Idiomarina loihiensis L2TR: one gene and its partner. The protein of the gene in region 2 interacts with the protein of the main gene of each other region in a pairwise test. Links are inferred from orthologs where the notes say so. Each region holds a gene or a part of one and is shown on either strand. Other genes may lie near its edges. The genes, in order: lpdA and odhB.

Region 1 (16,188 bases), 1.1 Mb from region 2 along the record:
CTGGTAGAAATCAGCATTCCCGGATTCGTCCAGCAAGTGCGTCTGGAAATTCACCTAGTGCGCTCCGCAAACAGGACGTTAGGCCCGGCGGCTAATGCCATTTGGGAAAGTTTCGCCTGACGTTAATTTTGGGGGAATTGCGCGCGTGACGATCACAGCACGTAGCCTGACATTTATGTCAGGTGAGATGCCGGGCGGAAAGCTCGGTGCAGTTTGCGTCAGGTGCGGTGGCAGATAGTGAGCGCGCCCGACGGTTGCGGCGAACCATTGAGGAGGTGTGCGGCGCCATGGATGGCGCTGCCCAAGCCCTACAGGGATGTATTTACGGGCGTCCTCCTCAATGGTTCCTGCAACCTCCAGCGCTCGCTATCTTCCACCTCACCTGACATAAATGTCAGGCTACTCCGCGTTATTTCCGCGCTAGATAAAACACGGCGGGGATCACTAGCATGGAAATTAGTGGTGCCAGTACCATACCACCCACCATAGGAGCGGCGATGCGCTGCATGACTTCGTTACCAACACCGCCGCCCAGCATTATCGGTAGTAGGCCGACAATAATGGTCAGCACGGTCATGGCTTTCGGTCTGACGCGCAGCAACGCGCCTTCTTCTACTGCTGCTTTTAGCTGATTTTTGTCGTATGCCACGGCTTTCCATGCGTTGTTCAGGTACAACAGCATAACCACTCCGAATTCCGCAGCGACACCGGCAAGAGCTATCATGCCGACAATAACCGCCAGTGACAGGTTGTAGTCCAACAAATAAATCAGCCATAAGCTACCGGTTAATGCCAGCGGTAAGGTACCTATCACCAGTAACGCCTGCGGTAGAGAACGGAAGGTCATGTACAGTAACAACAAAATAACCAGCAATGTCAGAGGAATGATTTCTTTTAAGTCACTTTCCACCTGTTGCATGGCTTTATATTGCCCGGTCCAGCTCCAGTTGTAACCTACCGGTATTTCCAACTTATCCATAACGCCACTAACCTGGGTAATATAGTCACCAACCGTGACGCCTTTATCCGGCTCAATAAAGACCCAGCTGCTTAAACGGGCATCTTCGCTTTTCAGCATGGCCGGCCCCTGAGTTACCCTTATATCGGCGACATCGGACAGAGTCAGCCACTGCCCGGAAGCCGATTTAACTGGCAGGGTTTTCAGCTTCTCGATATGGTCGCGCTGCTCTCGCGGATAACGCAGGTTAATAGGAAAACGCTCATTGCCCTGTACCGATGTCGCAATATTCGCTCCACCAATGGCGTACTGAATATGCTCGTGGATATCGGCCTGGGTCAGGCCGTAACGAGCCGCTTGTCGCAATTTCGGCTCTATCTCAATATAACGACCTCCGCCGGAACGCTCTGCAATGACCGAACCCGTTGCATCCTGCTCAGAAAGCGTATCTTCAATACGGGTGGCCAGTTTTTCTATTTCACGAAAATCACTACCGCTCACTTTAATGGCTAACGGGGTTTTAACACCAGTGGCAAGCATTTCAATGCGGGTACGAATGGGCTGTACCCAGGCATTAGTCACGCCGGGTATCTGCACCCGCTCATCCAGCTCAGCAATAATGTCATCTACCGTCATTCCTTCACGCCATTCGCTTTCCGGCTTCAGCGTAATGCTGGTTTCTATCATGGTCATTGGCGCAGGATCGGTGGCGGTGTCAGCACGACCAACTTTACCGAATACGCGCTCAACCTCGGGCTGCGCAGCAATGAGCTTGTCGGTTTGCTGTAACAGCTTACCGGCACTTTCAACACTGATGCCCGGCAGTGTGGTAGGCATGTACATTAGGTCCCCCTCATGTAGCGGCGGCATCAGCTCGTAATTAAGCTGCTTATACGGGTGCCAGGCAGATGCGGTGATCAAAAGAGCCAGTACAATAATGGTTTTAGGGAACTTAAGTGTGAAAGCCAGCAGTGGTCGGTAAAGCGCAATTAAACCGCGAGACAGCCAGTTCTTTTCTTCAGCGGGTATTTTCCCGCGCACCAGCAACGCAATCAGCACGGGAATAAGTGTCACGGCAATAATTGCGGCAGCGGCCATGGCCAGAGTTTTGGTATAGGCTAAAGGCTCAAACAGACGCCCTTGCTGGCCTTGCAGCACAAACACCGGAACAAAGCTGACGGTAATGACCAGTAGCGAGAAGAACAGCGAAGGCCCCACTTCGCGACAGGCTTCATTAACAACTTTAAGCCGCGCCGAGCCTTTAGCCACGATTTTGTGCCGCTCCTGATAATTCTGCAGGTGCTTGTGGGTGTTCTCTATCATGACAATGGCGGCATCCACCAGCGCGCCAATGGCAATGGCGATTCCCCCCAGACTCATAATGTTGGCGCTGATACCCAGCATGTTCATTATCCACACTGCGAACAGTACCGACAGCGGCAAACTGACAATGGCCACCACTGCCGAGCGTGCATGCCAGAGAAACAAAATGCACACCACAGCAACAAAGAACATTTCTTCTATCAGCTTTGTGGTGAGGTTATCTGTCGATGCCTGGATCAGGTTTGAGCGGTCATAGGTCGGCACCACTTTAACGCCCTCGGGCAGGCCCTGTTTTAGCTCTTCTAGTTTATCTTTTACTGCGGCAATGGTTTGTAGAGCATTTTCGCCATGGCGCATAACCACAATACCGCCCACGACTTCACCGTCGCCATTCAGCTCGGTAATGCCACGGCGTACCTGCGGTCCAATGCGAATATCCGCCACTTCTTCCAACAGCACCGTACCCTGCTGCTCTGATGTGAGCGGCAAGGGAATTTTGCGAATGTCTTCTATGCTTTTCAGATATCCCAGGCCACGTACCATGTATTCGGCTTCACCCATTTCAACCACCGAACCGCCCACTTCGTTATTGGCCTGCTGAATGCTTTGCTTAATTTGGTTCAGGGTGAGGTTATAACGATGTAAAGCTTCCGGCTGCACCACTACCTGGTAGGTTTCAACCATGCCGCCAACTGTGGCAATTTCTGCTACCCCCTGCACACTTTGCAGTTCCTGTTTTAAAAACCAGTTCTGCAAGCGGGTTAGTTCACCCAGATTGAGCTGATTGGTTTCATCAACCAATGCGTATTGATACACCCAGCCAATACCGGACGCATCGGGGCCTAACTCCGGCCGAACTTGGTCAGGAAGCTGGCTTTGTGCCTGATCCAGATACTCGTTCACCCGGCTTCGGGCCCAGTAAGGGTCGGTTCCGTCTTCAAAAATAACGTAAACGTACGAGTCGCCAAAGAACGAAAAAGCGCGCACTGAGGTGGCTTTAGGTACGGACAGCATCACGCTCGAAAGCGGGTACGTCACCTGCTCTTCCACTACCGCCGGCGCTTGCCCCGGGTAATTGGTTTTGACGATAACCTGAACTTCCGATAAGTCCGGTATTGCGTCCAGTTTGGTTTGCTGCAGCGACTGCCAGGCCCAGAATGCAAGACCTAAGAACAGCAGCAACACCATCCACGAGTTACGTATGGAGGCTTCAATAATACGAGCTAACATAAAACCTCCTAGTGGTTATGTTGTGGCGCAGGGGCATCATCGCTGCTATCCAGACCCAGACCTTGCAAGCTGGCCTCTGAATCCAGAAGGAATTGCCCGGAAGTGACCACTAACTCACCTTCCTGCAAGCCTTCTTCAATGGCAATTTGGTTACCCACACGCAGCCCGGTCGTCACTTCGCGCACTTCAAATTCGCGCGCTCCGGATTTTACCACCACGCGGTTATTGGCACCGGTGACAATTAAGCTGGCAACCGGCACAACCACAGCATCTTTTACTGCCTCCAGTTCAATATGAGCCGTCGCCCAGAGTCCTTCACGCAGCCGATCAATAGAGTCGTTAACCGGAATACGTACTTTGATTGTCTGGGTTACCGGGTCAATTTGTGGATAAATATAGTCAATGGCGTTCATCCAGTGGCCGCCAGGGAAGTGCTCAGAAGAAATATGGGCCATTTGCCCGATTTTTAACTGTTTGCTGTAATGCGCCGGAACATCGGCAAAGAACCACAGTTGATTATCCTGCGTCAGCGTCAGCAACTTAAGCCCCGGAGACACGTACATGCCTTCCTGAATATCCAGACTGGTAATATAGCCCGACTCAGGTGCGTAGTAATCGACCACATATTCGGTTTCGCCACCTTGTTCCAGAGCTTTAATCTGCGCTTCGCTCATACCGAGCAAACGCAGACGCTGCTGGCCGCGGCGTTTAAAACTTTGCTGACTGTTACCGTTACGGATATCTGAGAGTGAATCAAGTAACTGCAGGTAGTCGTCCTGAGCCACAACTAAGTCTGGTGCATACAGGCTGTAGAGTTTGTCACCCTTCTCTACCCACTGTCCTTCAACGTCAGCATGTAATTCTTCTACCCAGCCTTCGGCGCGGCTGTGGATATGCCGCTGAGCGGACTCCTGCCAGCGTACCTGAGCCTGTGCCATAAGCTGCGGTTGCAGGTCTTTGCGAACCGCTTTTGCGGTAGTTACCCGAATAGCCTGCTGACTGGACTCCGGCACGGTGAAGCTTTTTTCTCCTTCATGCTCAGAAAGGTCCTGTTTAGGCTCTTTCTCGACTAAATCCATCCCACAAATTGGGCAGGTTCCCGGCTCGTTCCGAACCACCTGACTGTGCATAGGGCACACGTACTCGGAGCTCTGCTCAAACGGGTTTTGATCTTCTGAATGATTGTGGTTGTGTTCCTGAGCCACAGATAGAAGTGGGATCAGGAGTAATATCGCTATCCAATAACGCATGGTATTTCCTCGAAAACAAAGGTTTAAGACGTAAAAACTGGGCTTAAACTGCGTATTTCGGCGGACGTATCAGCGTTTCAGTAATAACCGGAAGGTTTGAATAAAGGGGATGGGCAGCGTGCGTGGATGCTGCTGGCGAAAGTTGTTTGAATGGGTTCAACAGCGCCAGTTGACCCGCACAATGTTGTTCACACTGCTGGCAAAAGGAGCTTTCACTGTCGCAGTTCGATTGCTCCATTGATATATCGGACTCATCACAACAGTCATGCTGTGACATATCCTGAGATGACGAAGCACTAACGGTGTCTGACATCGGCATAGCATGCACTGCTGGTGAGGAGAAACTCCCCACCAGCAGTGCTGTAACCAATATCCAGACAACCGTTAATGTTTTCATAGTCCGCTATATTACCAGATAGTAACGCGGTTTTCAGGCGCAACGTACAATTCGTCACCTTCTTCAACATCAAAGGCTTCGTAGAACGCCGGAACGTTAACAACAGTACCATTTACTCGATACTCCGCTGGCGAGTGCGGGTCACTCATAACCTGCTCACGAATTGCGTCTTCGCGATACTTGCCGCGCCATACCTGAGCCCAGCCAATGAACACGCGCTGTTCACCGGTAAAGCCGTCAAGAACTGGGGCTTCTTCGCCCTCTAATGACATTTTGTAGGCTTCGTACGCGATGGTCAGGCCGGCTAAATCGCCGATGTTTTCACCCAGAGTCAGGTCACCATTAACATTAAGGCCTTCAATTGGCTCGTACTGGCTATACTGTTCAGACAGTTGCTGAGTCCGTTCCTCGAACGCCTTTTTATCAGCATCAGTCCACCAGCTTTGCAGGTTACCGTCGCCATCATATTTGGCGCCCTGGTCGTCAAAACCGTGTCCCATTTCGTGGCCGATTACCGCACCGATACCACCATAGTTCACCGCCATTTCAGCGTCCATATCAAAGAATGGAGGCTGCAGAATGCCAGCCGGGAAAACGATTTCGTTACGTACCGGGCTGTAGTAGGCGTTGACTGTTTGCGGAGTCATACCCCAGTCTTCTTCATCAACAGGACCACCAATTTTGGCAATTTCTTCCTGATAATTGAACTCGGCGTAAGCTTTGTAGTTAGCAACTAAGTCAGTTGACGAAATTTCCAGTTCGCTGTAGTCACGCCATTTGCTTGGATAACCTACTTTAGGGTCAAATTTCTTCAGTTTTTCCAAAGCTTTTTCTTTGGTTTCGTCCGTCATCCACTCCAAGTTACGAATAGACTGACCATAAGCGTCACGGAGGTTTTCAATCAAACCTTCCATTTTCTCTTTAGCTTCTGGCGGGAAGTACTCTTTAACGTAAACTTGACCTAACACTTCACCTAATACGCTGTTGGTTGCATCAACCGCGCGTTTCCAGCGAGGTTCCTGCTCTGGTGTACCACGTAATGTTGTGCCGTAAAAATCAAAGCGACGCTTGCTGATATCTTCGCTTAACGCAGAAGCGTACTCGTTCACAAGACGGAAGCTCAAGTAGTCTTTCCACGCCTGTAAGTCCACTTCATTAAACAGTTCACCAAATTCTTCAAAATAAGATGGCTGACGAATAACCATTTCTTTTACATCAGATAACTCAGACGTCTCGATAAACTTTTTGAAATCAAAGTTGTTAAGCATTTCAGCAACTTCGCCGGCTGATTTTTTATTGTAGGTTTTATTCGCATCGCGGCTTTCTACACGGCTCCACTGAATTTCTGCCAGTTGAGTTTCTAACTTCAGAATACGCTCTGCGGCGCCTGCTGCGTCTTCGACCCCAACCATACCCAGAATGTCTTCTGCGTATTCGACGTATGCGTTACGGAATTCTTCGAACTTTTCGTCGTCTTTCAGGTAATAGTCTCGATCCGGCAGACCTAAGCCTGACTGAGAAACATACATCGCGTTAATTTGCGGGTCTTTCGCATCTGGGTAAACATAAAAACCAAATGGAACTGAAACGCCACCACGGAACATGCGTGCCATATGCTCAGCAACTGAGTCGTAATCTTCCAGTGCCTGAATAACGTCTAAGTCACTCGCAATTGGTTTTGCGCCTAGCTCATTCAGTGTTTCAACATCCATATAGGCATTGAAGAAGTCGCCAATTTTACGCTCGTTTGTGCCTGGTTCAGGGTTAGAAGAGGCTGCTGATTCAATGATATCGCGTAAACGTTTCTGATTTTGTTCGCGCAAATCGAAAAACGAACCTACAGATGAGCGATCAGAAGGGATTTCTGTTTTATCAATCCAGGTACCGTTTACATAATGGAATAAATTGTTCTGCGGTTTAACACTGTGATCAAAGTTCTCAAGTACAACGCCAGAGCTCAGTTCTTTTTTTGCTTCTTCAGCCTGCTGGGTTTGTTGTTTTGATTCTTCCTGCTGTGGAGAACAGGCGCCCAGAGTTAAAGCCATAGATACGCCAAGCGCTACAGCGGTTAATTTTTTCATCGGTTATTACCCTTTCTTTTGTGTTCGTTATTTTAACCCCACTAAACTAGCGCATTGTTAAATTCAGCGCAAAAAAAACGGCTGCATTCGCGATGAATGCAGCCGTTTTACCGATGATTTATCGTAACAAAATGTTACTTCTTCTTTTTCGCCTTAGGATTCGGCATATCGGTAATAGCACCTTCCTGAATTTCAGCAGCTAAACCAACTGATTCATGTAAGGTTGGGTGTGCATGAACAGTCAGAGCGATATCTTCTGCATCACAGCCCATCTCAATTGCCAGGCAAACTTCGCCCAACAATTCACCAGCGTTAGTGCCACACATAGAACCACCAATAATACGGTTGTTCTTATCAAAGATGAGCTTGGTCATGCCTTGCTGTGCGTTTGAAGCGATAGCGCGGCCTGAAGCTGACCAGGGGAAAGTCACTGCATCATATTCGATGCCCTGCTCTTTCGCTTCTTTCTCAGTAACACCTGCCCAAGCAACTTCCGGGTTAGTGTACATGATAGAAGGAATGACTTTAGGTTCGAAGAAGTGCTTCTTACCGGATATCACTTCTGCCGCCACGTGCGACTCATGTACCGCTTTGTGCGCCAACATGGGTTGGCCAACAACATCGCCAATGGCAAAGATATGGTCAACATTGGTGCGCATTTGGCTATCAACTTTGATAAAGCCACGGTCGTCGACATTAACGCCAGCTTTGTCTGCGTCAATTTTATTACCGTTTGGTGCGCGGCCTACAGCAACCAGTACAGCGTCGTACTTGACTGGATCTTTTGGCGCTTTATCACCTTCAAAGGTCACATACACACCGTCTTTTTTCGCTTCAACATTGGTCGCTTTGGTATTGAGCATAATATTCTCAAAACGGCCTTTGATTTGCTTGTTGAAGTTCTTGATGATGTCGGCATCCGCTGGCGGTACCAGTTGGTCCGTCATTTCAACCACATCAACCTTAGAACCTAGTGATGCGTAAACCTGCCCCATTTCCAGAGCGATGATACCACCGCCTAACAATAACATTTTCTTAGGAATTTCTTTCAGTTCCAGCGCGTCGGTGGAATCCCATACGCGGTCGTCGTCATGTGGAATGAACGGCAATTTAATGGCTTGAGAGCCTGCAGCAATAATCGCGTTATCGAATTTAACTTCGGTTTCGCCGTCGTCGCCTTCAACTTTAATGGTGTTGCTGCCGGTAAATTTGCCGTAACCGTTAACAACTTTTACCTTACGCATTTTTGACATCTGACCAAGACCGCCGGTTAACTGGCCAACCACTTTTTCTTTGTGTTTGCGCAGCTTATCCAGGTCGATTTTCGGTTCGCCAAACTCAATACCTTCTTCTGCCAGGTGCTGAGCTTCTTCAATGTGCTTGGTCATGTGCAGCAATGCTTTTGACGGGATACAGCCAACGTTCAGGCAAACACCGCCTAAGGTGCTGTAACGCTCAATCAAAACAACATCCAGACCCAAGTCAGCTGCACGGAAAGCTGCTGAATATCCGCCCGGGCCCGAACCTAACACCACTACCTGTGTTGTAATTTTGTCGCTCATGTTAACCCCTTTTTTGTCACAGCCAGTTGAGCCACCGGCTGCGCTCAGTCAACGCTAAATGTGGCGCTATTGTAGCGCGAATTTTTTCGTATTTCCTACCCCAATTGGTGCTTAAAGCACCAATTTGCGGATATCTCCCAGTACACCACTTAAATAGGCGGTGAAACGCGCGGCCTCAGCACCATCAATAACACGGTGATCGTATGACAACGATAATGGCAGAGTCAGACGTGGTTCAAACTCTTTGCCGTTCCATTTCGGTTTCATCTCGTTACGAGAGACCCCGAGAATGGCCACGTCAGGAGCATTCACGATAGGCGTAAAGGCTGTACCACCAATACCGCCCAGGCTGGAAATTGAGAAACACCCACCTTGCATATCGGTTGCTTTCAACTTACCGTCACGCGCCTTCGAACTAATTTCCACCAGTTCTTCCGAAAGCTCGTAAATGCCTTTTTTGTCGACATCACGAATAACCGGAACCACCAGACCATTTGGCGTATCAACCGCAACGCCAATGTTCACGTACTTTTTCATGTACAGTGATTCACCAGACTCTGATAAGGACGAATTAAAGGTCGGGAACTCACGCAGGCCTTTGGCACAGGCCTTCAAAATAAACACTAACGGCGTTATCTTGAAGCCCAGATCTTTCTTCTTAGCCACTTCGTTTTCTGACTTGCGGAAGTTTTCCAGCTCAGTAATGTCGGCCTCATCGAACTGTGTTACGTGAGGGATAGTCACCCAGTTACGGTGCAGGTTTGGTCCAGATTTACGCTGAATGCGCGACAACTGAACTTCTTCCACTTCACCGAACTTGCTGAAATCGACCTTAGGCGGGTCAATAACCTGCAATCCACCGCCGCCCTGGCCTGTTGCACCAGCCACGGCTTTGGGACGGGACAGCTCGTATTTAACAAACTCCTGAACGTCTTCTTTCAGTATGCGGTCTTTAGGGCCCGAGCCTTTCACTTGCGATAAGTCGACACCGAATTCACGTGCCACACGACGTACCGCAGGTGACGCATGCAGAATGCCTTCTTTACGATCGCTCCGCTGGCTTGGATGATCAGGCACCGGAGGCTGGCGTTCGCTACTTGGCTTAACGCTACTACCACTGTCTTTTTTCTGGTCTTTGTCTTCAGATTTCTTGCCAGAGTCTTTATCAGATTCTTTATTAGATTCTGACTTCTCCTCTTTCGCTGAGTCTTTCTCTTCAGCTTCAGAGTCATCAGCGCCGCCGGAAACTTTCAGCTTGGCGATAACTGAGCCCTGCGACACCTTGTCGCCGACCTTCACCAGCATTTCTTCAATTTCGCCGTCTTCAGGGCAAGGCACATCCATAGTCGCCTTGTCCGTTTCCAGGGTAATTAAACCATCTTCGGCAGAAACAGAGTCGCCTTTAGAGACCAGAATCTCGATGATTTCGACATCTTCTTCGTCACCAATATCCGGTACTTCTACGTCGATAACTTTACTGCCGCCACCGGAAGATTTTTTCTCAGGTTCAGAGTCTTCATCTTTCTCTTCTTCCTGTTTATCTTCCGATTCTTCAGCTTTGTCTTTGGTTGCTTCTTCGTCCGCTTTGTCGTCGGTTTTGTCTTCAGCTTCCTCTTCGCTGTCAGACTCATCCGATTCGTCGGCTCCTCCGGAAGCCTCAATCATTGCCAGCACGTCGCCTTCGCTAATGGTATCGCCAACTTTTACTTTCAGCTCGGTAATTTTACCGCCTGAAGATGCCGGGATATCCATGGAAGCTTTGTCGCTTTCGACAGTAACGATACCGTCTTCCTGCTCAACGGTATCGCCTTCACTGACCAAAATTTCAATGACTTCTACTTCTTCGCCGCCCACGTCGGGGACTTTGAGTTCGATTTGATCGGCCATCTCAGTACCTCCTTATGCTAAACGCGGGTTCAGCTTGTCAGTGTCGATATCGTAGTCTTTGATAGCTTTAGCTACCACTTTCTTATCGATATCACCTTGGTCTGCCAGTTCTTTCAGTGCTGCAACCACAATATAGTGCGGGTTCACTTCAAAGTGCTTACGCAAGTTAGCGCGGCTGTCCGAGCGTCCAAAGCCGTCGGTACCTAATACCCGGTAAGAGGTTGGTACCCAGGCGCGAACCTGATCAGCGTACAGCTTGATGTAGTCTGTTGCTGCTACTGCCGGTCCTTTCGCCTTTTTCATCACTTGCGTAATGTAGGCTTCTTTTTCTTTCTTCTCAGGGTTCAGCATGTTCCAACGGTCAGTATCCAGACCATCGCGCGCCAGCTCATTGAATGAAGTTACGCTGTAAACTGTTGAGTTCACGTCGTACTCTTCAGACAAGATTGTCGCTGCTTCACGCACTTGCTGCAAAATAGTACCACTGCCTAACAACTGAACATCGCCTTTAGCTTTGTTCTTGGCCTTCACTTTATCCAGTTCGTAAATACCTTTGATGATGCCTTCTTCGACACCTTCCGGCATTTCTGGTTGATGGTAGTTTTCATTCATTACAGTGAGGTAATAGAAAACATTCTCCTGGTCGCCAAACATGCGTTTCAGGCCATCGTGCACGATAACTGCAATTTCATAACCGTATGTCGGATCATAGCTAATGCAGTTTGGCACCGTGCCAAAGTGAACCATGCTGTGTCCGTCCTGGTGCTGCAGACCTTCACCGTTAAGCGTTGTGCGACCGGCAGTACCTCCGACCAGGAAGCCGCGGGTCTGACTGTCACCTGCGGCCCAGACTAAGTCACCGACTCGCTGGAAACCGAACATTGAGTAGTAAATGTAGAACGGAATCATCGGCTCGTTATTTAACGAGTAACTGGTACCCGCTGCAATCCAGGACGCCATAGCACCGAGTTCGTTGATGCCTTCCTGAATCACCTGGCCTTTTTTATCTTCACGATAATAGGCAACCTGGTCTTTATCCTGCGGCGTGTATTTCTGGCCATGGTGCGAATAAATACCCACCTGACGGAACAAGCCTTCCATACCAAAGGTACGAGCTTCATCCGGAATAATTGGCACAATACGTTTACCAATTTTCTTGTCTTTCAGCAGCGCTGTCAGTACACGAACAAAGGCCATAGTTGAGGAAATTTCACGATCCCCTGAACCTTTCAGAACCGCATCAAAAGCTTTCAGTGCGGGCAGCTCAAGCTCAACATCGCTTTCCGGACGACGCACTGGCATATAACCACCGAGCTTCTCGCGACGCTCGTTCAAATACTTCATTTCATCGCTGTCGTCGTCAAACTTGTAGTAAGGCAGGTCTTCCAGCTCTTTGTCTTCAAACGGGATATTGAAACGGTCACGCATGTGCTTAACCGCGTCTAAATCCATTTTCTTAACCTGGTGGGCAATGTTTTTACCTTCGCCCGCAGCACCCATGCCATAACCTTTTACGGTTTTCGCTAAAATAACCTGTGGCCGACCTTTGGTATTAGCGGCTTTATGGTACGCCGAGTAGACTTTTACCGGGTCATGCCCGCCACGGTTTAAGCGCCAGATGTCTTCGTCAGACAAGTTGGCGACCATTTCTTCGGTTTCAGGGTACTTACCAAAAAAGTTTTCACGGGTGAACTTGCCACCTTTGGCTTTAAAGTTCTGGTAATCACCGTCAACGGTTTCTTCCATTAACTGCTGCAATTTACCTTCGGTGTCGCGGTACAACAGCGGATCCCAGTAGCGCCCCCAGATAACTTTAATCACTTCCCAGCCGGCGCCATGGAAGTTACCCTCCAGTTCCTGAATGATTTTACCGTTACCACGTACCGGCCCGTCTAAGCGCTGCAGGTTACAGTTAATAACGAAAGTCAGATTGTCCAGCTCCTCGCGAGCAGCCAGACCAATAGCACCTAAGCTTTCTGGCTCATCGGTTTCACCGTCACCTAAGAAGCAGTAAACACGTTGTTTTGAACAGTCTTTAATGCCACGGTCAGTCAGGTACTTAAGGAAGCGGGCTAAATAGATAGCCTGAATTGGGCCTAAGCCCATAGAGACCGTCGGGAACTGCCAAAAGTCCGGCATTAAGTTCGGGTGCGGATAAGAAGGTAAGCCTTTACCGTCGACTTCCTGACGAAAGTTATTCAATTGCTCTTCGGTCAAGCGTCCTTCAATGAAAGCACGACCATAAATACCGGGTGACACATGGCCCTGAATAAACAGGAAGTCACCACCATCGTCTTCATTTGGCGCACGGAAGAAATGGTTAAAGCCAACATCGTATAACATCGCCGAAGAAGCAAAACTGGCAAGGTGGCCACCTAACTCTTCGCCTTTTTGCGATGCACGCAACACCATCATGGCGGCATTCCAGCGAATGGCTGAACGAATGCGCGATTCCAGCGTCTGGTTACCCGGCATAGTGGGTTCCTGACTGGCAGGAATGGTATTCAGATATGCCGTGGTTGGCTTATACGGTAAATAAGCGCCATTGCGACGAGCTTTGTCGACCAGTTGCTCTAACAGATAGTGCGCTCTTTCCGGGCCTTCAGCCTCAAGCACCCCCTCAAGAGCGTCTAACCACTCTTGAGTTTCCTGCTGGTCGACATCTTTGTTTAATTCTTCACTCATAGCTATTCCTTACCTTTTTATCAATTCAGGAACGTCGTAGCGAACGTTGAATGCGTGACTGTTCTTTGCCTAAGTTTAACAATGTCTGTTCAATATAGGCTAAATGTTGATGACACGCATCCCGCGCTTGCTCCGGTTTACCGGCAACAATGGCACTAACCAGCTGCTGACGGTGTTGATTCAGTTTTCCCAGCAAGTCGTCACGACCCGCCAGTATTTCCAGGTTCTGCCTAATATTTTCGGCCAGTAATTCCTGCATGCCGTGAATGACATGCAACAAAATAACGTTGTGCGAGGCCTCTGCAATACGGTGATAGAATTCCACTATTGCATTGACCTGATCATCGATGCTGTTAGCCCGGCTATTCTCTAAGTCTTTTATACTCTCAGAAATCCGATCCAGATCGGCCTCGGTGCCTCGTAATGCTGCATAAAAGGACGAGATGCCTTCCAGTGCATGACGGAACTCAAGCAAATCAAACTGCGACTCAGGGTGCTTGGCCAAGAGCTCAAACAGTGGCTCTGTTAGTTGCTCATTGATGCTATTCACAACGTAAGTTCCGCCGCCCTGGCGACGTTCTACCACACCTTTGGCTTCCAATTTTTGAATGGCTTCGCGCAGCGATGGGCGTGAAACATTAAATTGCTGAGCCAGTTGACGCTCTGCCGGCAGTTTTTGCCCGGCACTAAGCCGACCATCGACGATCATCTGTTCCAGATGCGCCACGATAGTGTCGGAAAGCTTCGTCTGTTTTATGGGTAAATCTGGCATAACGGTGAATTGGTCAGACCAAAAGATGCGGTTATTCTAAATCATTTAACGGCTGAGCCCAAATTTTTCTCAGCTGGTACAACCTCTAATTCACCCAACCCGTTAAGGTTAAGGCGGCAATAACACACACCCAGAAAATCTGCTGGCGGCGCATTAAGCGCAACTGGCAAGCGATGTGCTCGGTTCTGTCGTCGGGGTGCTGAGGGATGTCTTCTGCTTTGCTGGCGACATTAAAAAGCAGTTTATCCGGGTCGGCCTGCGGGTTCAGACTGTGCTTGACCCAAACTGGGAACGCCCGCGAAAAATGCCCGACAATTAATAAACCGAATCCAGCTAAGCGAGCCGGAACCCAGTCTGCAAACCACATAAATTGCTGCCAGAGTTTAGTCGACTCCGGTTCGCTTATTTGCTTCTCGGCATAACGCAGACTGGCGTATACCAGAGCGCCGAAACTGCCAAACAGCACAAAATAGAACATTACCGCAATATATTGCCGGTAATTGATCCAGATTAACGAGTCACTTAACTGCTTTGGCTGATGCTGCCCGGCAAATTCAGTTAATGCGTGTTGATGTTCATTTACCTGTTGTTCATCGCCCCGGTTTGCGGCCTTTAAATAAGCCTTATAGCTTTTGCGGGCGGGCTCGCAATTCATCGCCAGCAGTAAAGACAAAATACTGACAATAAAGGTCACCATCAGGTTGTCCAGCAACACCACCAGAAAACCGACAGCCAAAGCAGGAACCAGCAGGCGAACCAGTTGCAGAGGCTCACTTTTCCACTTTTCGTTTGTAAGCCGTGCCGCACTCCAGTGTTGCCAGCGTTCCAGAAAAAACGACCAGTGCAAAAAGGCCGGGCTGTGATACAAACGCTCAACGCTTAATGCAATCAGCAACGCAATGAGGACCATTCATGACTCCTTATAAGGCATTTAAATAGGTTTGCCAGTCAAATTCACTGCCCGGGTCCGTTTTACGACCCGGGGCGATATCCTGATGGCCGACAATACGTCGACGGTTTAACCTAGGATATGTGCTGATTAACGCCTTAGTGACTGCAATTAATTGTTCGTATTGTTGTTGAGTATAGGCACTGTGGTCGGTTCCTTCGAGCTCAATGCCTATACTGAAATCGTTACATCGCCTACGCCCGCAGTAACGGGACATACCCGCGTGCCAGGCTCTTTTATCAAAGGGCACGTATTGCTCAACTGTACCATTGCGGCGGATCACACAATGCGCCGACACCCTCAGTCCGTTCAGAATAGCAAAATCCGGGTGTGCATCGGGTTCCAGTTCGCCCATAAACAGCTGGCGAATATAAGGTGTACCATATTGTCCTTCCGGCAGGCTAATACAATGAATGACCAGCAGACTGACTTCAGCGCTTTGCGGGCGATCATCGTAATGCGGGGACGGATGCTGCACCGCAGTGGTTATTTTATGATTTTTTATCGGGTCGCTTTTCACAGGCTCAACAAAACGGTAAAGTTTGCCCCCTAGTATCCGTATTGTCTGTTAAAAGGTAAAGCCATCTATGAGTCAGCCCGAGCTGCAACTTGCTATTCAGGACGGTGTGCGCGCCGCATTGAAAGAAGATTTATTCGGCGAAGATGCCCGTTTAGATATTACTGCGCAACTGATTCCGGAACAAAGCCAGTCCCGCGCCAGCATTATTACCCGAGAAGACGCTGTCATTTGTGGTTGTGCCTGGGTTGATCAGGTGTTTCGCCAAATGGGAAATCAGGTAGAAATAGAATGGCTGGTAAAAGACGGCGATAACGTCAAAGCCAATACGGAACTCTGCCGCTTAAAGGGCCCCAGCCGCATTTTGCTGACCGGCGAACGCACGGCACTTAACTTTTTACAGACGCTATCTGCTACCGCGACCACCACTTATCATTACAGCAAATTGCTCGACGGTTATAAAACACAACTGCTGGATACCCGGAAAACTCTGCCTGGTATGCGTTTAGCACAGAAATACGCGGTGCGCTGCGGTGGCGGTGTGAATCACCGCATTGGTTTATTTGATGCCTACCTG
Region 2 (16,219 bases):
AGCTAACCCCAACACGCCTAATGAGATACTAATCGCATTGTCTAAACGCACCAACGAACGCTGGGGAGATGCTATCGTCAATGCTTTAAAACGTAACTCAAAAGTCATATCTGGCGAGTTGCGCTTTGATGAAGTAATGACTTTGCAGGGTAATTAAGCTTGTAATATTGAATAATTAAATTATTAAAGGGAACTTAACTCACATGAATTTAGACTCCTCAGTTAAAGCCATCATCGTAGGACTGCTATTAAGTTTTGCCGTAGGCTGTGCGCACTTCGTCGAACAACAGGTACTCTACCCGGGTGGCGACAACCTTGTTATTGAGGGGGTTAATGAAAGCGAACTATTAAAAATTTATCATTTACAGAAGCGCACATTGTCTAGCAAGCAACACTTACCGTTCTATTTTGGTGATGCCGAAACGCTGACCAGTGATTATGTACCGCCGACACTTGACTTAACCTTTACCTATACCGATGCACCGGAAGGTATAGATCCAGTAAGAAAATATCACCTGGAGCTCGAACCTTCAGTTAATAAAACAATTCGCGCCAAAGGTATCGTAATTCTACTGCACAGCTACAGTACCAATGCTCAGTCGGTTCTCTTTGATAGCATCGCGCTGCAGCTACAAGGCTACCACACAGCTATCGTTGATTTACTTGGGCACGGTACTGCACAGGACCAACCGGTGAGCTTTGGCCAAGCAGATGTTAGGCGTCTGCATCGGTTAGTCACAAAGCTAAAGCGGCAATATCAGCTACCCATAATTTTATATGGCAAATCTTATGGTGCTTCCATCGCTGCGCAGTATATTGAATCGTATGGCAATATCGCTCGATTTATCGCTGTCGCCCCCATGACCGACTTCACTCCGGCCGCACTGCGTATGGCTAAGAGCTCACACTCATTTATCACTTCGTTCGTATCTGACCAATGGCTACAGGACACCTTCGAAGAAGTACTTATCAACCACCAAACCAGTTCGCGTCGGCTATCCACACCACGTGTTTTATTGCGTCAACCAGAGAAGTCGCTGCCTCCGACATTGATTGTAATCGGCTCGCTAGACAAAATCAGTGATTCTGACCAACTCAAACGCCTGGAAAACATTGACAGGATTCAAATAGAAACACTGGATAACCGCGGTCATATTGAAATGATGATTTACGATAATCACATCAACTCTGTTATCGAAGATTGGCTAAAAAACTCAGTCGTCGACAAACAACTTATGACGGCCCCCCAAGAAAAAGATCAACAAGGACGATGAATTTGGACATGATGAAGGCATACCGCAGCAACATTGAGGGTTAGCTTTTGTGTTTGAGTGCGCCCTTTATAGCTTGCTGCAAAGCTTTAATCACTGAATAAAATTAATTTTTCAATTCGCCAGAGGACGATTCAATATGGGCGCGGACAAGCCACTGAAACTGCTCTAACTCACCCAGTTGCCCGGTTAACATGTCTTCAGATACTGGATCGAGCTCAGCCAGTATTTCCATAGCTTCTCGGTGGTCACCGTTGACGCCATTGTAAACTTTGTCCAGAGCAACTAAATGCTCTGCCACTAACCCTTTACCTAAAGAGTAGTCTTCCCATCTGCGACGCTCTGAAATCGCTTTAGGCGTACCTACTGGAACTCCACCTAACATTGCAATTCGCTCTGCGATGGTATCAGTCATTTCTCGCACTGCGTCTACTTGCGGATCTAACATTTCGTACACACCAATGAAGTTCGGCCCTACAACGTTCCAATGCACATGTTTTAGTGTCAATTGCAGGTCAAGCAATGCGACTAGGTGATCATCAAATACCCAGGAAGATCGCTTTGTGGCAGCGCAAGGAAGAAGAGTTCGCTATCACGGAGTGTCGAAGGCCAAGGATGGCCTTCGTCAAGCCCACAAGGATGTGCTCGTAGCGTCTCCGTGATAGCGAACTCTTTTTCCTTAGAAAGCAGCCACAAAAAACCCGGCGCGAAGGCCTAATGCTTGTCAGTTAAGCTAACTGGCTGTCGGTTTAGAAGGCGGTCGCATCGGATAACGTTGCGGCCGCCTTTTTATTGAACGAGGGTAATATCGCTCTCGTCTTTCGGGCAGCACGAATGCGCTGGCCATTTCCATCATTTGCTCCATGACTTTGGGTATTTTTCCGGGTGAGATGTGTACCAGTATATGTAACTGCCCCACCAGATAATGAGAGGCTTGTTTGAAACTTATTTGATTCGGCTCAATATGCTTCAGGCTATAGGCCATTTGCGCCATCATATACCGCAATAAGTTATAAGCGACCAGCATGCCCCACAACTCCTGCTCAACCAGGTCAGGCCGTTTGCTGCGCAGGGTCAGCTCACTCTTCAGCATATATTGTTTCATTTCACGGTAAGCCTGCTCGATTTCCCAGCGATGAGCATATAAGTCAACGATATCGGCTTCAGGATAACGCATCGTGTCTGTCATTGAGGTTAATATCGCAACCTCTTTTTTAGCTATTTTCTTACACACTAAACGCGCCTGAACAGTGTCCGGTGCATTATCCCACTTCTTCTTAGCTTGTGGTGAGAGCCTAATTTCTACCAATTTGTCCGTGTCGCTAAAAGACTTCTTGACAGAGTATTGTGCGCCTTTTCTGAGGGGAATAAGCCAATGGCGCTCCTCACCGGCACGATGCCATTGATCCAGTAAACCCAGCGCATAAAACCCTTTATCGAACAGCGTCAGTGAGTGGTCCGGCGTCTGTTCAATCAGCCGGGCTGCCAGGTCTACTTCACTAACCTCTGCAATACTGCCGAACTCCGTCGAGGTGACTAAATGGCTGCTTACTTCCATTTGATTCACCATCCGAATTTGAGGATAGTCGGATTCAGCCCGCTGGTTAGCCGTTCGCCCATAGGAAGCATCATTCTCCGGTGTGTCCGGTGTACGCCAGACGGTGCCGTCGACAGCCAGAACCGATAGATTATTCCAGTGAGAAAGCGGTAGTTTATCGAACCACAGCTCATTAGTGAGCTCAAACATACGCTTCATAACATTAGCCCCCAAACGCTGACGAGCCTGAACTACGGCACTCGGCGCAACGTAAGGTCTTTTGCCGGGCAACATTAAATCAAGGTGTGAAACGAGCTGACGCATCGGCATTTCCCGAAATAATGCCATTCCTACGACCGCCCAGACCATAAAGTCCATTGGCAAACGGCGTTTGCGTACCGTTGTAACGCCCGCGTCTTCAAGGCATTGTTCGATTAACTCAGGCTCCAGCAGATCCGGTAGTTTACTAAAATCATCCGGCGTAAACTCCTGCAGTTGGTCCAGTGCTTGACTCAGAAACATAAAAAATCCGTAGTTAGAAAACCTAACTACGGATTTTGAAGTCTCTGCCGGATCGGTCAACCGATCGCTAAAATTTTTCTTAACTGATCGGCATTAGGCGCGAAGGCCGGGTTTTGTTTAAGCGTTGGCGGGATATTACCAGCCAGTTTTCTCTGCAACAGCTTTGCCGATGTCGGCTAGGCTGCGTACAGTTTTAACGCCTGCTGCTTCAAGTGCAGCGAATTTCTCGTCAGCAGTACCTTTACCGCCGGCAATGATGGCACCAGCATGGCCCATACGTTTGCCCGGAGGCGCAGTAACACCAGCAATGTAAGAAACAACCGGCTTAGAGACATTATTTTTTATGTACTCTGCCGCTTCTTCTTCCGCTGTACCGCCGATTTCACCGATCATTACGATAGCTTCGGTTTCTGGATCTTTTTCGAACAGTTCCAGAATATCGATGAAGTTAGAACCCGGGATAGGGTCACCACCGATACCAACACAGCTAGACTGACCAAAACCTGCGTCAGTAGTCTGCTTAACCGCTTCGTACGTCAATGTACCTGAACGTGACACGATACCCACTTTACCTTTCTTGTGGATGTGCCCAGGCATGATACCGATTTTGCACTCGTCCGGAGTGATAACACCCGGGCAGTTTGGACCGATCATGCGCACGCCTTTGTGCGTCAGGTATTCTTTAACGTAAAGCATATCCAGCGTAGGGATACCTTCAGTAATACAAACAATCAGTTCGATACCAGCGTCTGCTGCTTCGATGATTGAATCTTTACAGAAAGGAGCTGGTACGTAGATAACTGAAGCAGTTGCGCCAGTTGCTTCTACAGCTTCTCTTACAGTATTGAATACAGGCAGACCTAAGTGCTCTTGACCACCTTTACCAGGTGTAACACCGCCAACCATTTGCGTACCGTAAGCAATAGCTTGTTCAGAGTGGAAAGTACCCTGACCGCCAGTAAAGCCCTGGCAGATAACTTTGGTATTTTTATCGATCAAAATGCTCATTATTGACCTCCTGCCGCAGCAACCACTTTATCGGCAGCATCAGATAAGCTCTCTGCAGCGATAATGTTCAGGCCACTTTCGTTCAATTTCTGGGTACCCAGTTCAGCGTTGTTACCTTCAAGGCGAACAATAACCGGTACTTTAACACCCACTTCTTCAACAGCGCCGATAATACCTTCAGCAATCATATCGCAACGTACGATACCACCGAAGATGTTAACCAATACGGCTTTAACAGAGCTGTCTGACAGGATAATTTTGAACGCTTCAGAAACACGTTCTTTTGTCGCGCCGCCACCAACGTCAAGGAAGTTAGCTGGTTCGCCGCCACTCAGTTTAACGATGTCCATAGTACCCATCGCCAAACCAGCACCGTTAACCATGCAACCAATGTTGCCGTCTAGTGCTACGTAGTTCAGTTCCCATTTAGCCGCTTCTGCTTCACGTGCGTCGTCTTGTGACGGATCGTGCATTTCACGGATTTTAGGCTGACGGTACAATGCGTTGCTGTCGATGCCAACTTTCGCATCCAGACAGTGAACGTTGCCTTCGTCAGTAATAACCAATGGGTTAATTTCTAACAGCGCTAAGTCGTACTGTTCGAACATTTTCGCCAGGCCCATGAAGACCTTAGTGAACTGCTTAACCTGGTCTGGAGTCAGACCCAGTTTAAAGCCTAGCTCGCGACCTTGGTATGGCTGCGCACCAACCGTAGGGTCAATTTCAGCTTTCAAGATTTTCTCAGGTGTTTCTTCAGCAACGGTTTCAATTTCTACGCCGCCTTCGGTTGATGCCATGAACACGATTTTGCGTGAAGCACGGTCAACAACTGCACCTAAGTAAAGCTCGTCTGCAATGTCAGTGCAGCTTTCAACTAAAATCTTAGCAACCGGCTGACCTTTCTCGTCGGTCTGGAAAGTTACTAAGTTTTTACCTAACCACTGCTCAGCGAATGCGCGAACGTCGTCTAAACTTTTCACTAATTTCACGCCACCCGCTTTACCGCGGCCACCAGCGTGAACCTGACATTTGACAACCCAAATGTCGCCACCAATACGTTTTGCCGCTTCTACCGCTTCATCAGCAGTGTCGCAGGCATAACCTTCAGATACTGGCAAACCAAACTCTTTAAAGAGTTGTTTACCCTGATACTCATGCAAATTCATGATGCTCTTCCGATTCGTTGAAACAACTTAAGCAGCTAAAGTGCTGCCTACCCGAATACCGCGCCGAATTTTAACCTGCTCGGCGCATAATTAACAGCCGCAAGCTAAATTGCATTGCGGCTGGTTCTCAGCGTCTTTAGATATCCAGGATAAGACGTTGAGGATCTTCTAATAGCTCTTTCACGGTAACCAGGAAACCTACCGATTGTTTACCATCAATAATTCGATGGTCATAAGAAAGAGCCAGGTACATCATCGGTAAGATTTCGATCTTACCGTCTACCACCATCGCCCGCTCCTGGATTTTGTGCATACCCAGAATAGCGCTTTGTGGTGGGTTCAGAATTGGCGTTGAAAGCAGTGAACCAAATACACCACCGTTAGTAATGGTGAAATTACCACCCTGCATTTCATCCATAGTTAACTTACCGTCACGGCCTTTGATAGCCAGGTCACGAATACCATTTTCCATATCCGCAATGCTTAAACGGTCAGTGTCGCGCAGAACTGGAGTTACCAGACCACGAGGCGTTGATACCGCAATGCTGATATCGAAGAAATTGTGGTAAACAATATCGTCGCCATCAATGGATGCGTTGACGTCTGGGAAACGTTTCAGTGCTTCAGTTACAGCTTTGACGTAGAAGCCCATGAAACCAAGACGCGTGCCGTGAGTTTCTTCAAACACGTCTTTGTACTTCTTACGCAAGTCCATAATTGGCTTCATGTTGATTTCGTTAAACGTGGTCAACATCGCGGTGTCGTTCTTAGCTTGCAACAGACGCTCAGCGATACGTTTACGCAGACGTGTCATTGGTACACGTTTCTGGTCACGGTCACCTGAAACGGCTGGCTGTGAAGACTGCTGTTTGCTGCTATCCGAAGACTTAGAAGACTGAGCTTTCACGTGTTTTTCCACGTCTTCTTTAGTGACGCGACCGCCCTTACCAGTGCCTTTAACGTCACTTGGCTTAAGGCCGTGTTCACCAAGTAAACGACGAACCGCAGGACCCGCTACTTCGTTGTCACCGTCATCGTCTTTACTTTCTGAAGAAGATTCAGATTTGCTGTCATCGGACTTGCTTGAACTACCGCCAGCAGACCCACCAGCTTCGACAATACCGATAACGTCATCAGCACCGACTGTCGCGCCTTCTTCGTGCTTAATTTCAGCTAAAACGCCATCAGCCGGAGCAACCACTTCCAGAACCACTTTATCGGTTTCAATATCAACCAGGTTCTGGTCACGTTTTACTGCATCGCCAGCTTTAACGTGCCAGGTAGAAACAGTGGCATCAGAGACTGATTCTGGCAGTTGAGGAACTTTAACTTCCATTTTCTCGCCAGAACCTTTTTTGTCAGAGCCTTTGTCTTCTGAAGAATCAGATTCTTTTTTCTCTGACTTCTTGTCGTCGTCTGAGTCTTTATTGTCTGATTTATCGTCAGATGCCGACGCACCGTCACCTTCTTCAATTTTTCCGATAACTTCTTCAGCTGTTACGGTAGTGCCTTCTTCGGCAGTAATTTCGCCCAAAACACCGTCTGCTTCCGCAACCACTTCCAGCACTACCTTGTCGGTTTCGATGTCAACCAGATTCTGGTCGCGAGACACTTTATCGCCAGGTTTTACGTGCCATGTTGCAATTGTTGCATCTGCAACAGACTCGGGTAATTGAGGAACTTTAATATCAATCGCCATGGTTCATCTTCACCTATTTAATGGTTAGCGCTTCGTCAACAAGGTTTTGCTGCTGCTTGTTGTGCTCTGAAATGTATCCGACCGCCGGTGCGGCTGACGCACTACGACCACGATAAGACAACTGAGCTCCTTTCGGAATTGCGGCCCAGAAGTGATGCTGGCTGCTATACCATGCACCCTGGTTCTGAGGCTCTTCCTGACACCAGACAAAATCTTTAACGTGCTGATAATCTTTCATAATTTCTGCCACTTCTTCCGCAGGGAACGGATACAGCTGTTCGATACGAATAATGGCAACATCTTCTTGTTCACGCTCGCGGCGTTCTTTCAGTAAATCGTAGTAGACTTTACCTGAGCAAAATACCACGCGTTTTACTTTTTTCGGATTCAGATCATCGATTTCACCAATCGCGTTCTGGAATCCATGATCCGCTAAATCATCCATTTCTGAAACCGCTAACGGATGACGTAACAATGACTTAGGCGTCATAACAACTAACGGGCGGCGAACCGGACGTAAGTGCTGACGACGGATCATATGAAAAACCTGTGCAGGCGTTGTCGGTACACAGACTGACCAGTTGTGATCAGCTGATAATTGCAGGAAACGCTCAAGACGGGCTGAACTGTGCTCTGGACCCTGGCCTTCGTAACCGTGTGGCAATAACAATGTTAAACCACATAAACGTCCCCATTTCTGTTCACCAGAACTTAAGAACTGGTCAATAACCACCTGAGCGCCGTTAACGAAGTCACCAAATTGAGCTTCCCACATAACCAAAGACTGCGGTTCAGCCGTAGCGTAACCGTATTCGAAGGCCACAACCGCGGCTTCTGATAAAACCGAGTCGTAAATTTCAATTTGCCCCTGCTCTGAACCTAAGTTGTTCAGTGGCATATAGGTAGAACCATCTTTTTGGTTATGCAATACCGCGTGGCGGTGGAAGAAGGTACCACGGCCGCTGTCCTGACCGGTCAAACGAATATGAGTACCGTCGTTAACTAAGGTGGCATAAGCCAAAGTTTCAGCGAAACCCCAGTCCATTGGTTTATCGCCTTTCGCCATTTTCAGACGTTCTTGATAAACTTTTTCAACACGGGAATTCAGCTTGTCTTCTTCCGGATACTGAGTGATTTTTTCACCCAAGTCTTTCAGTTTGTCTGCTGAAACTTTGTAGTCGTACTCTACATCCCAGTCGTTTCCAATATAGGGAGACCAGTCAACAGAGTGCTGACGCATAGGACGGTGTTCATCAACCACCACTTCGCCTTTATCTAATGCATCACGATAGTCAGACATCCACTGCTTAGCTGTGTCTTCATCTACTATCGACTTCTCTATCAGACGCTTGCCATAAAGCTCGCGGGCAACGGGTTGTTTTTTAACTTTTGCATACATCAGCGGCTGTGTTGCACTTGGCTCATCGGCTTCGTTATGTCCATGACGACGATAACAAACCAAATCAATAACCACGTCGCGCTGAAATGCATTACGGTAATCAAGCGCTAACTGAGTGACAAAAACAACGGCTTCAGGGTCATCCGCATTAACGTGGAAAATTGGCGCCTGCACCATCTTGGCAATGTCAGTACAATACTGAGTAGAGCGCGCATCTTCCTGTTTAGATGTAGTGAAACCAACCTGGTTATTCACCACGATACGGATAGAGCCGCCTACACGGTAAGCACGTGTCTGCGACATATTAAAGGTTTCTTGTACCACACCCTGACCGGCAACAGCAGCGTCACCGTGAATGGTAATAGGCAGCACTTTTTTGCCTTCCGGGTCTTTCAGGCGGTCCATGCGCGCACGAACCGATCCCATAACAACCGGGTTTACAATTTCAAGGTGCGACGGGTTAAAGGCCAATGCAAGGTGGACGTCGCCGCCCGGGGTCGCATAATCAGAAGAAAAGCCCATATGATATTTAACATCACCTGAGCCCTTTGTGCTGTCATGCTTGCCGGCAAACTCGTCAAATAAGTCCTGTGGTTTTTTACCCAGAACGTTGACCAAAACGTTCAAACGACCTCGGTGAGCCATACCAATAACGACTTCCTTGGCACCTTGCTCACCAGAGCGTGAAATGAGTTCTTTCAACAACGGAACCAGACTGTCGCCACCTTCTAATGAAAAGCGCTTAGCTCCCGGGAATTTTGACCCAAGATACTTTTCCAGTCCGTCAGCGGCTATCAGCTCTTTTAAAATTTTAGTCTGCTGTTCTTTTTCAAACTTGGGCTTTCCAAGAACACCCTCCAACCGTTGCTGAATCCAGCGTTTTTCCTCGGTTGAAACAATGTGCATGTACTCGGCACCAATAGAGCCACAATAAATATTTTCCAACGCCTCGTGAATATCACTCAGCTTCATTGTGTCTTTGCCAACAGCTAAAGAGCCGACATTAAACTCGCGTTCTAAGTCGTCTTTGCTTAAATCGTGGAAGTTTAATGAAAGGTCTGGAACGGTTTCCTGTTTCCATAAACCAAGAGGATCAAGGTTGGCGTGCTGATGGCCGCGGAATCGGTAAGCATTAATGAGCTGTAAAACTTTAACTTGCTTCTGATCTGCGGCAGTCGTGCTGCCTGTTTGAGATTGCTTGAGCTTATTCTTAGCGGCCTGGCGAAACTGCTCCCGGACATCGCTGAGTTTAGTATCAACAATGTGATTATCCTTCGGCAACGCATCGAACATTTGACGCCATTCATCACTGACTGCCGTCGGATCATCCAGATACGCCTCAAACATTTGTTCAATGTAGGCAACGTTACCACCGGCTAGATGCGATGTTTCTAACCATTCACGCATTACACCATCTTGCATTGCGTTTCCTTCACCTGAATAGATAAACCGTTTTTATAAAAAAATAGCCATCCTTTGTGGGATGGCCATCCACAACATCAACCGTTCAAATTGGCGCGACAATTTAACGAGTTAAACAGCGCGACTCAAAAGCATCGATTTGATGTGTCCAATAGCCTTTGTTGGATTCAACCCTTTTGGACATACGTTAACGCAGTTCATGATTCCGTGACAACGGAATACACTAAAGGCATCATCAAGTTCGTCCAGACGCTCGTCCGTTGCTGTGTCACGACTATCAATTAAGAAACGATAAGCGTGCAGCAGACCAGCTGGCCCAACAAATTTATCTGGGTTCCACCAGAACGACGGGCACGAAGATGAACAACATGCACATAAAATACATTCGTAAAGACCATCAAGCTTAGCACGGTCTTCCGGCGACTGCAGTCGTTCACGCGCTGGTGGCGTTTTGTCATCGTTGATAAGGTACGGTTTGATTTTCTCGTACTGTTGATAGAACTGGCTCATATCAACAATCAAATCACGAATGACAGGCAAGCCTGGTAGCGGACGAATCACAATTTTGTCTGATTTCAAAGAAGACAAATGAGTGATACAAGCCAAACCATTTTTACCATTAATATTCATACCATCGGAGCCACAAACACCTTCACGGCACGAGCGGCGGAATGCCAGCGATGGATCTTGTTCTTTCAATTTGATCAGTGCTTCTAGCACCATCAAATCCTGATTATCTTCTACTTCCAACGTGTACTCTTTCATATGAGGCGCGTTGTCGACATCAGGATTATAACGATAAACTGAAAATGTGTATTTTTTCATATACCCTCCAACTTAGTAGGTACGAGCTTTCGGAGGGAAAGCTTCACGCAGTTTAGGCGCCATATTGACTTCCCGCGTCACCATATCTTCCTTTTCAGGACGATAAACAGTGTGTACTAACCACTTCTCATCATCACGATCCGGGTAGTCTGCACGGCTGTGAGCACCGCGGCTTTCTGTACGGAAGCTGGCAGCAACTGCAGTTGAGTAAGCCGTTTCCATCAAGTTATCTAGCTCAAGGCACTCGACGCGCTGAGTATTAAACTCTTTGGAGGTGTCATCAAGACGGGCGTTTTTCAGGCGTTCGCGAATTTCGCGCAGCTCAGCAAGCCCTTCTTTCATTGAATCGCCTTCGCGGAAAACCGAGAAATTAAGTTGCATGCACTGTTGCAGGTCTTTCTTAATTTGTGCCGGATCTTCGCCTTTCTGAGTATTTTCCCAACGATTATAACGCGCTAGTGCAGCGTCAATGTCGTCGCTGCTTGCTTCTCTGGCTTCTACGTTAGCCGCAAGCGTTTCACCCAGATGCATACCGGTTGAACGACCGAATACCACCAAATCAAGCAGTGAGTTACCACCTAAGCGGTTAGCACCGTGTACAGATACACAAGCAATTTCACCACAAGCAAACAGCCCTTTAACGTGAGATGTCTGACCATCGTCACCAACAGTCAGGACTTGTCCATTAACATCCGTTGGAATACCGCCCATCATGTAGTGACAGGTAGGAATAACCGGAATTGGTTCTTTTACCGGATCAACGTGTGCGAATGTACGTGATAAGTCACAAACACCCGGCAAACGACTTTCCAGGGTTTCTTTACCCAGGTGATCCAGTTTCAGTTTAAGGTGAGTACCCCATGGGCCTTCACAACCACGTCCTTCACGGATTTCAGTCATCATAGCGCGGGAGACAACGTCGCGTGACGCCAAATCTTTCGCGTTTGGCGCATAACGCTCCATAAAGCGTTCGCCGTCTTTGTTCAGCAGGTAACCGCCTTCTCCACGACAACCTTCTGTAACGAGTGAGCCCGCTCCGGCAATACCGGTTGGATGGAACTGCCACATTTCCATATCTTGTACAGGAACGCCAGCACGTAGAGCCATACCAATACCGTCGCCAGTGTTGATATGAGCATTGGTCGTTGAAGAATAAATACGACCAGCACCGCCGGTAGCAAGAACAACGGCTTTAGCTTTAACAAAGTAAACTTCGCCGCTTTCGATATCCATGGTGGTTACACCACAAACTTCGCCGTCTTGGTTCTTAACGATATCCAGCGCGTACCATTCTGAAAATACGGTGGTTTTTTTCTTCACGTTTTGCTGATAAAGCAAATGCAGCAAAGCGTGACCGGTACGGTCAGCTGCAGCGGCAGTACGAGCAGCCTGCTCGCCACCAAAGTTCTTCGACTGACCACCAAATGGACGTTGATAAACTTTGCCGTTTTCAAAACGCGAGAATGGTAAACCTAAGTTTTCCATTTCTAAAATAGCTTCAGGGCCAGCTTTACACATGTATTCGATAGCGTCCTGGTCACCAATATAGTCCGAACCTTTAACGGTATCGAACATGTGCCATTCCCAGTTATCTTCATGCGCATTACCTAATGCTACGGTAATACCACCCTGAGCAGAAACTGTGTGAGAGCGTGTTGGAAACACTTTGGACATCAACGCGCAGCTCAATCCCTCTTGGGAAATTTGCAGTGCTGCTCGCATGCCGGCACCGCCAGCACCAATCACCACTGCATCATATTCTAAAGTTTTAACAGTCACTTAAACACCCCACAGTACGAATAAGCCAGTGAGCCAAACAGCGATCAGACCAACGCTGAAAACCAGTTGGATAAAAGCTCTGAGACCGGACGCTTTCACGTAGTCTGTTGATACTTGCCAAATGCCAATCCAGCCGTGAATTAACACAGAAGATAAGGCCAGCATAGTGAACACTTTCATCCAAATGTTGGCAAACAACCCACTCCACACTTGATAAGTTACATCTGGCGTAGAAAGGAAGAACCCAGCCATGAACAGTGAATATAGAACCATTACAATCGCGCTGGCTCTCAATAAAATAAAGTCATGAGAACCGCTACGACCAAAAGTAGCTGCTGCTGTTACCATAGCCAAACTCCTACTAATACGGAAAAGATCACAGAAAGAGCAATTGAGACAATTGCGCTGATTCTTCCGGAATCGAGTTCTTCCCAGTAGCCCATGTCCATTACTAAGTGACGCAGACCAATGATTAAGTGAAATCCTAGCGCTGTCAAAATACCCCAGCCAATAAATTTAGCGATAAAGCTGGTCATGATACTCTCGATTTGAGCAAAGCCTTCAGGGCCACTAAGTGACACGGCAAAAGCCCAAATTAGAAAAGCCAGAGAGAACAGCATAGCAACACCGGAAATACGATGCAGTATGGATGCTTTGGCAGCGGCAGGAAGCTTGATAGTTGATAAGTCTAAATTAACAGGTCTTTCTTTTTTCACGATAGATTGCCTTTTAATAAAGCACAAAAGAAATGCAATTTTCGTTTGCGCGACACAGAAACATGCCACCAATACGGCGCAAAGTATATCTAGCCAAGCTATTAATTACAACGACAAACTCAGATTTGAACGCTGACTAAAATACGCTTTACTACTAAAGTCTAACCTAACAAGATAATTCTTCAATCTGAGTAATCTTTTCGTCATGTTTATTACGTATATTTCGCTATAATTGGTTCATGTTCCCCGATTAAAATTGACATTTACGGGCATGATCGAGTTAAATTAGCGCACTTTTTCAAAGTAGATAGCGAGGAGAATTCCTTATGGCTGATCGTAAAGCCACTTTACAGATTGACGGCCAATCCATTGAATTGCCGGTACTATCACCAACGGCAGGAAAGGATGTAGTTGACGTCCGAACTCTGGGAAAACATGGTTATTTTACTTTTGACCCAGGGTTTCTGGCTACAGGCTCTTGCGAGTCGGCTATCACCTATATAGATGGTGAAAACGGCGTTTTACTGCACCGCGGTTACCCTATTGGTGAGTTAGCAACTAAAGCAGATTACTTAGAAGTTTGCTACATGTTGTTGCACGGCGAAGCTCCTACCGAAAAGCAATACCATGAATTCAAAAACACCATTACTAAACACACTATGGTGCATCAGGGAATTCACAATTTCTTTAATGGTTTCCGTCGCGATGCTCACCCTATGGCAATGTTATGTGCCGTAACGGGAGCTTTATCATCGTTCTATCATGATGATCTGGAGATTCACGATGAAAACCAACGTTTACGTAGTGCTTACCGTCTGATTGCAAAAATTCCAACAATTGCAGCAATGGCTTATAAATTCAGCATTGGTCAACCTTTCGTTTACCCACGTAACGACTTAGGTTATGCAGAAAACTTCCTGAACATGATGTTCTCGGTTCCTGCGGAAGACTACAAAATAAGCCCTGCGGTAGCTCGCGCTATGGATCGCATCTTTACTTTGCATGCTGACCACGAGCAAAACGCATCAACGTCAACAGTACGCCTTGCCGGTTCTTCTGGTGCTAACCCTTACGCATGTATCGCTGCGGGTGTTGCGTCTTTATGGGGACCAGCCCATGGTGGTGCAAACGAAGCTTGCTTGCGTATGCTGGCTGAAATTGGCTCTGTTGAAAACATTCCAAAATATATTGAGAAAGCAAAAGACAAAGACGATCCTTTCCGTCTAATGGGCTTTGGTCACCGTGTATACAAAAACACCGACCCTCGTGCAACGGTAATGCGTGAATCTTGCCACGAAGTACTGAAAGAATTGGATCGTGATGATCCATTACTTGACGTCGCAATGGAACTGGAGCGTATCGCTCTGGAAGACGACTACTTCATTGAAAAGAAACTCTTCCCTAACGTTGACTTCTACTCAGGTATCGTACTGAAAGCTATTGGTATTCCTACCAATATGTTCACCGTTATCTTTGCGCTGTCACGTACTGTCGGCTGGGTTTCTCACTGGCACGAAATGATGGGCGAAGAAAACCAGAAAATTGGTCGTCCTCGTCAGTTATATACTGGTTATACAAAACGCGAGTTTTCACCAATTAAAAAATAAATTGGTTTGAGTTAAGAAGGCGCTCGGTTGAGCGCCTTTTTTTATGCCCGCTCTTAATTAGTTTGAGTACATTGCTTTTCACACCTTACAGAACGTGCAACGAAGCCTTAAATTCTTTATACTACGTCGCATTTCGTTGGTCGCCAAAGAGAGAGCTGACAGACAAATTCATTTTCAACGTGCTTTAGCAAGTTGCAGATAATTACAGAGAGGCTTATGCAGCAAGTAGTCAATGTACAACAACCCATCATTACACCACGTAAATTCAAGGTATATCAGCATCGCCAGTTAGATAAAATTGAGGCGTTAAAGAAAGTTCCTGATGACATGCGTTTTGAAATGAAAGTCGTCGCTAATGTACTGCCATTCAGAGTTAATGAATATGTATTTAACGAACTGATTGACTGGGAAAATGTACCCAATGACCCGCTGTTTCAGCTAACTTTCCCGCAAAAAGATATGCTGGAGCCTTCTGCGTACCAGCGCATGGCAGACCTAATGTCAGGCAAGCACACCACCAATGAAGTGTTTGATTTGGCGACTCAGCTACGCGATGAAATGAACCCTCACCCTGCCGGACAAATGCAAATGAATGTGCCGCATGTTGACGGTGAGCCTTTGCCGGGCATGCAGCATAAGTACCGCGAAACGGTGCTCTTTTTCCCGGCTCAGGGGCAGTACTGCCATTCTTACTGCACTTTCTGCTTCCGTTGGGCGCAATTTGTCGGTAAAGCTACCCGCTTTAATTCAAATGACGCGGATCAATTGCACCGCTATCTGGCTCAGCACAAAGAAGTTACTGACTTGCTGGTGACCGGCGGCGACCCTATGGTTATGCGCACGCGCAAGCTGGCCCATTACTTAGAGGGTTTACTGCAACCTGAGTTCGAGCACATTAAAACCATACGCATTGGCACTAAATCATTAACCTTCTGGCCATATCGCTTTATCACCGACCCCGACGCGGACGATTTACTGCGTTTATTAGAGCGCTTAGTTGATGGTGGCAAGCATGTGTCGATAATGGCGCATTTAAACCACCCGAATGAATTACGCACTGAAGTATGTCAGGAGGCCATTCGTCGCCTGCGCGCTACAGGTGTTCAAATCCGCTGTCAGGCTCCTTTACTCAAGCACATTAATGACGACCCGGATGTCTGGGCTTCTATGTGGGAGAAGCAGGTACAACTCGGATTAATCCCTTATTATATGTTTGTCGAGCGGGATACCGGAGCAAAACGTTACTTTGAAGTACCGCTGGAGCGTAC

Evidence for each region.
Region 1: the proteins of odhB (region 2) and lpdA interact in binary tests that used the Escherichia coli proteins (3 or more experiments, as listed by UniProt). The link is inferred for Idiomarina loihiensis L2TR from one-to-one orthologs.

What each region holds. Positions count from the first base shown.
Region 1 is NC_006512.1:469,712-485,899, reverse strand. Bases 6,588-9,452 are described here. They hold lpdA (dihydrolipoyl dehydrogenase), read right to left. Parts: upstream 8,802-9,452; coding sequence 7,374-8,801; downstream 6,588-7,373. Other genes in these bases: aceF (dihydrolipoyllysine-residue acetyltransferase), read right to left, coding at 8,913-9,452; IL_RS02345 (M13 family metallopeptidase), read right to left, coding at 6,588-7,239. In the rest of the region: IL_RS02360 (LysR family transcriptional regulator), read left to right, coding at 1-120; IL_RS02355 (efflux RND transporter permease subunit), read right to left, coding at 410-3,511; IL_RS02350 (efflux RND transporter periplasmic adaptor subunit), read right to left, coding at 3,520-4,761; IL_RS13695 (hypothetical protein), read right to left, coding at 4,805-5,158; more of IL_RS02345, read right to left, coding at 5,170-6,587; more of aceF, read right to left, coding at 9,453-10,688; aceE (pyruvate dehydrogenase (acetyl-transferring), homodimeric type), read right to left, coding at 10,701-13,373; pyruvate dehydrogenase complex transcriptional repressor PdhR, read right to left, coding at 13,399-14,145; beta-lactamase regulator AmpE, read right to left, coding at 14,231-15,055; 1,6-anhydro-N-acetylmuramyl-L-alanine amidase AmpD, read right to left, coding at 15,066-15,614; nadC (carboxylating nicotinate-nucleotide diphosphorylase), read left to right, coding at 15,682-16,188. UniProt on the Escherichia coli protein: Lipoamide dehydrogenase is a component of the glycine cleavage system as well as of the alpha-ketoacid dehydrogenase complexes.
Region 2 is NC_006512.1:1,603,718-1,619,936, forward strand. Bases 4,923-7,818 are described here. They hold odhB (2-oxoglutarate dehydrogenase complex dihydrolipoyllysine-residue succinyltransferase), read right to left. Parts: upstream 7,204-7,818; coding sequence 5,641-7,203; downstream 4,923-5,640. Other genes in these bases: sucC (ADP-forming succinate--CoA ligase subunit beta), read right to left, coding at 4,923-5,504; IL_RS07705 (2-oxoglutarate dehydrogenase E1 component), read right to left, coding at 7,217-7,818. Outside these bases: IL_RS07670 (hypothetical protein), read left to right, coding at 1-157; IL_RS07675 (alpha/beta hydrolase), read left to right, coding at 204-1,274; IL_RS07685 (IS4-like element ISIlo1 family transposase), read right to left, coding at 2,005-3,330; sucD (succinate--CoA ligase subunit alpha), read right to left, coding at 3,466-4,338; more of sucC, read right to left, coding at 4,338-4,922; more of IL_RS07705, read right to left, coding at 7,819-10,024; IL_RS07710 (succinate dehydrogenase iron-sulfur subunit), read right to left, coding at 10,136-10,849; sdhA (succinate dehydrogenase flavoprotein subunit), read right to left, coding at 10,862-12,628; sdhD (succinate dehydrogenase, hydrophobic membrane anchor protein), read right to left, coding at 12,629-12,976; sdhC (succinate dehydrogenase, cytochrome b556 subunit), read right to left, coding at 12,970-13,344; gltA (citrate synthase), read left to right, coding at 13,671-14,951; IL_RS07735 (KamA family radical SAM protein), read left to right, coding at 15,168-16,219. UniProt on the Escherichia coli protein: E2 component of the 2-oxoglutarate dehydrogenase (OGDH) complex which catalyzes the second step in the conversion of 2-oxoglutarate to succinyl-CoA and CO(2).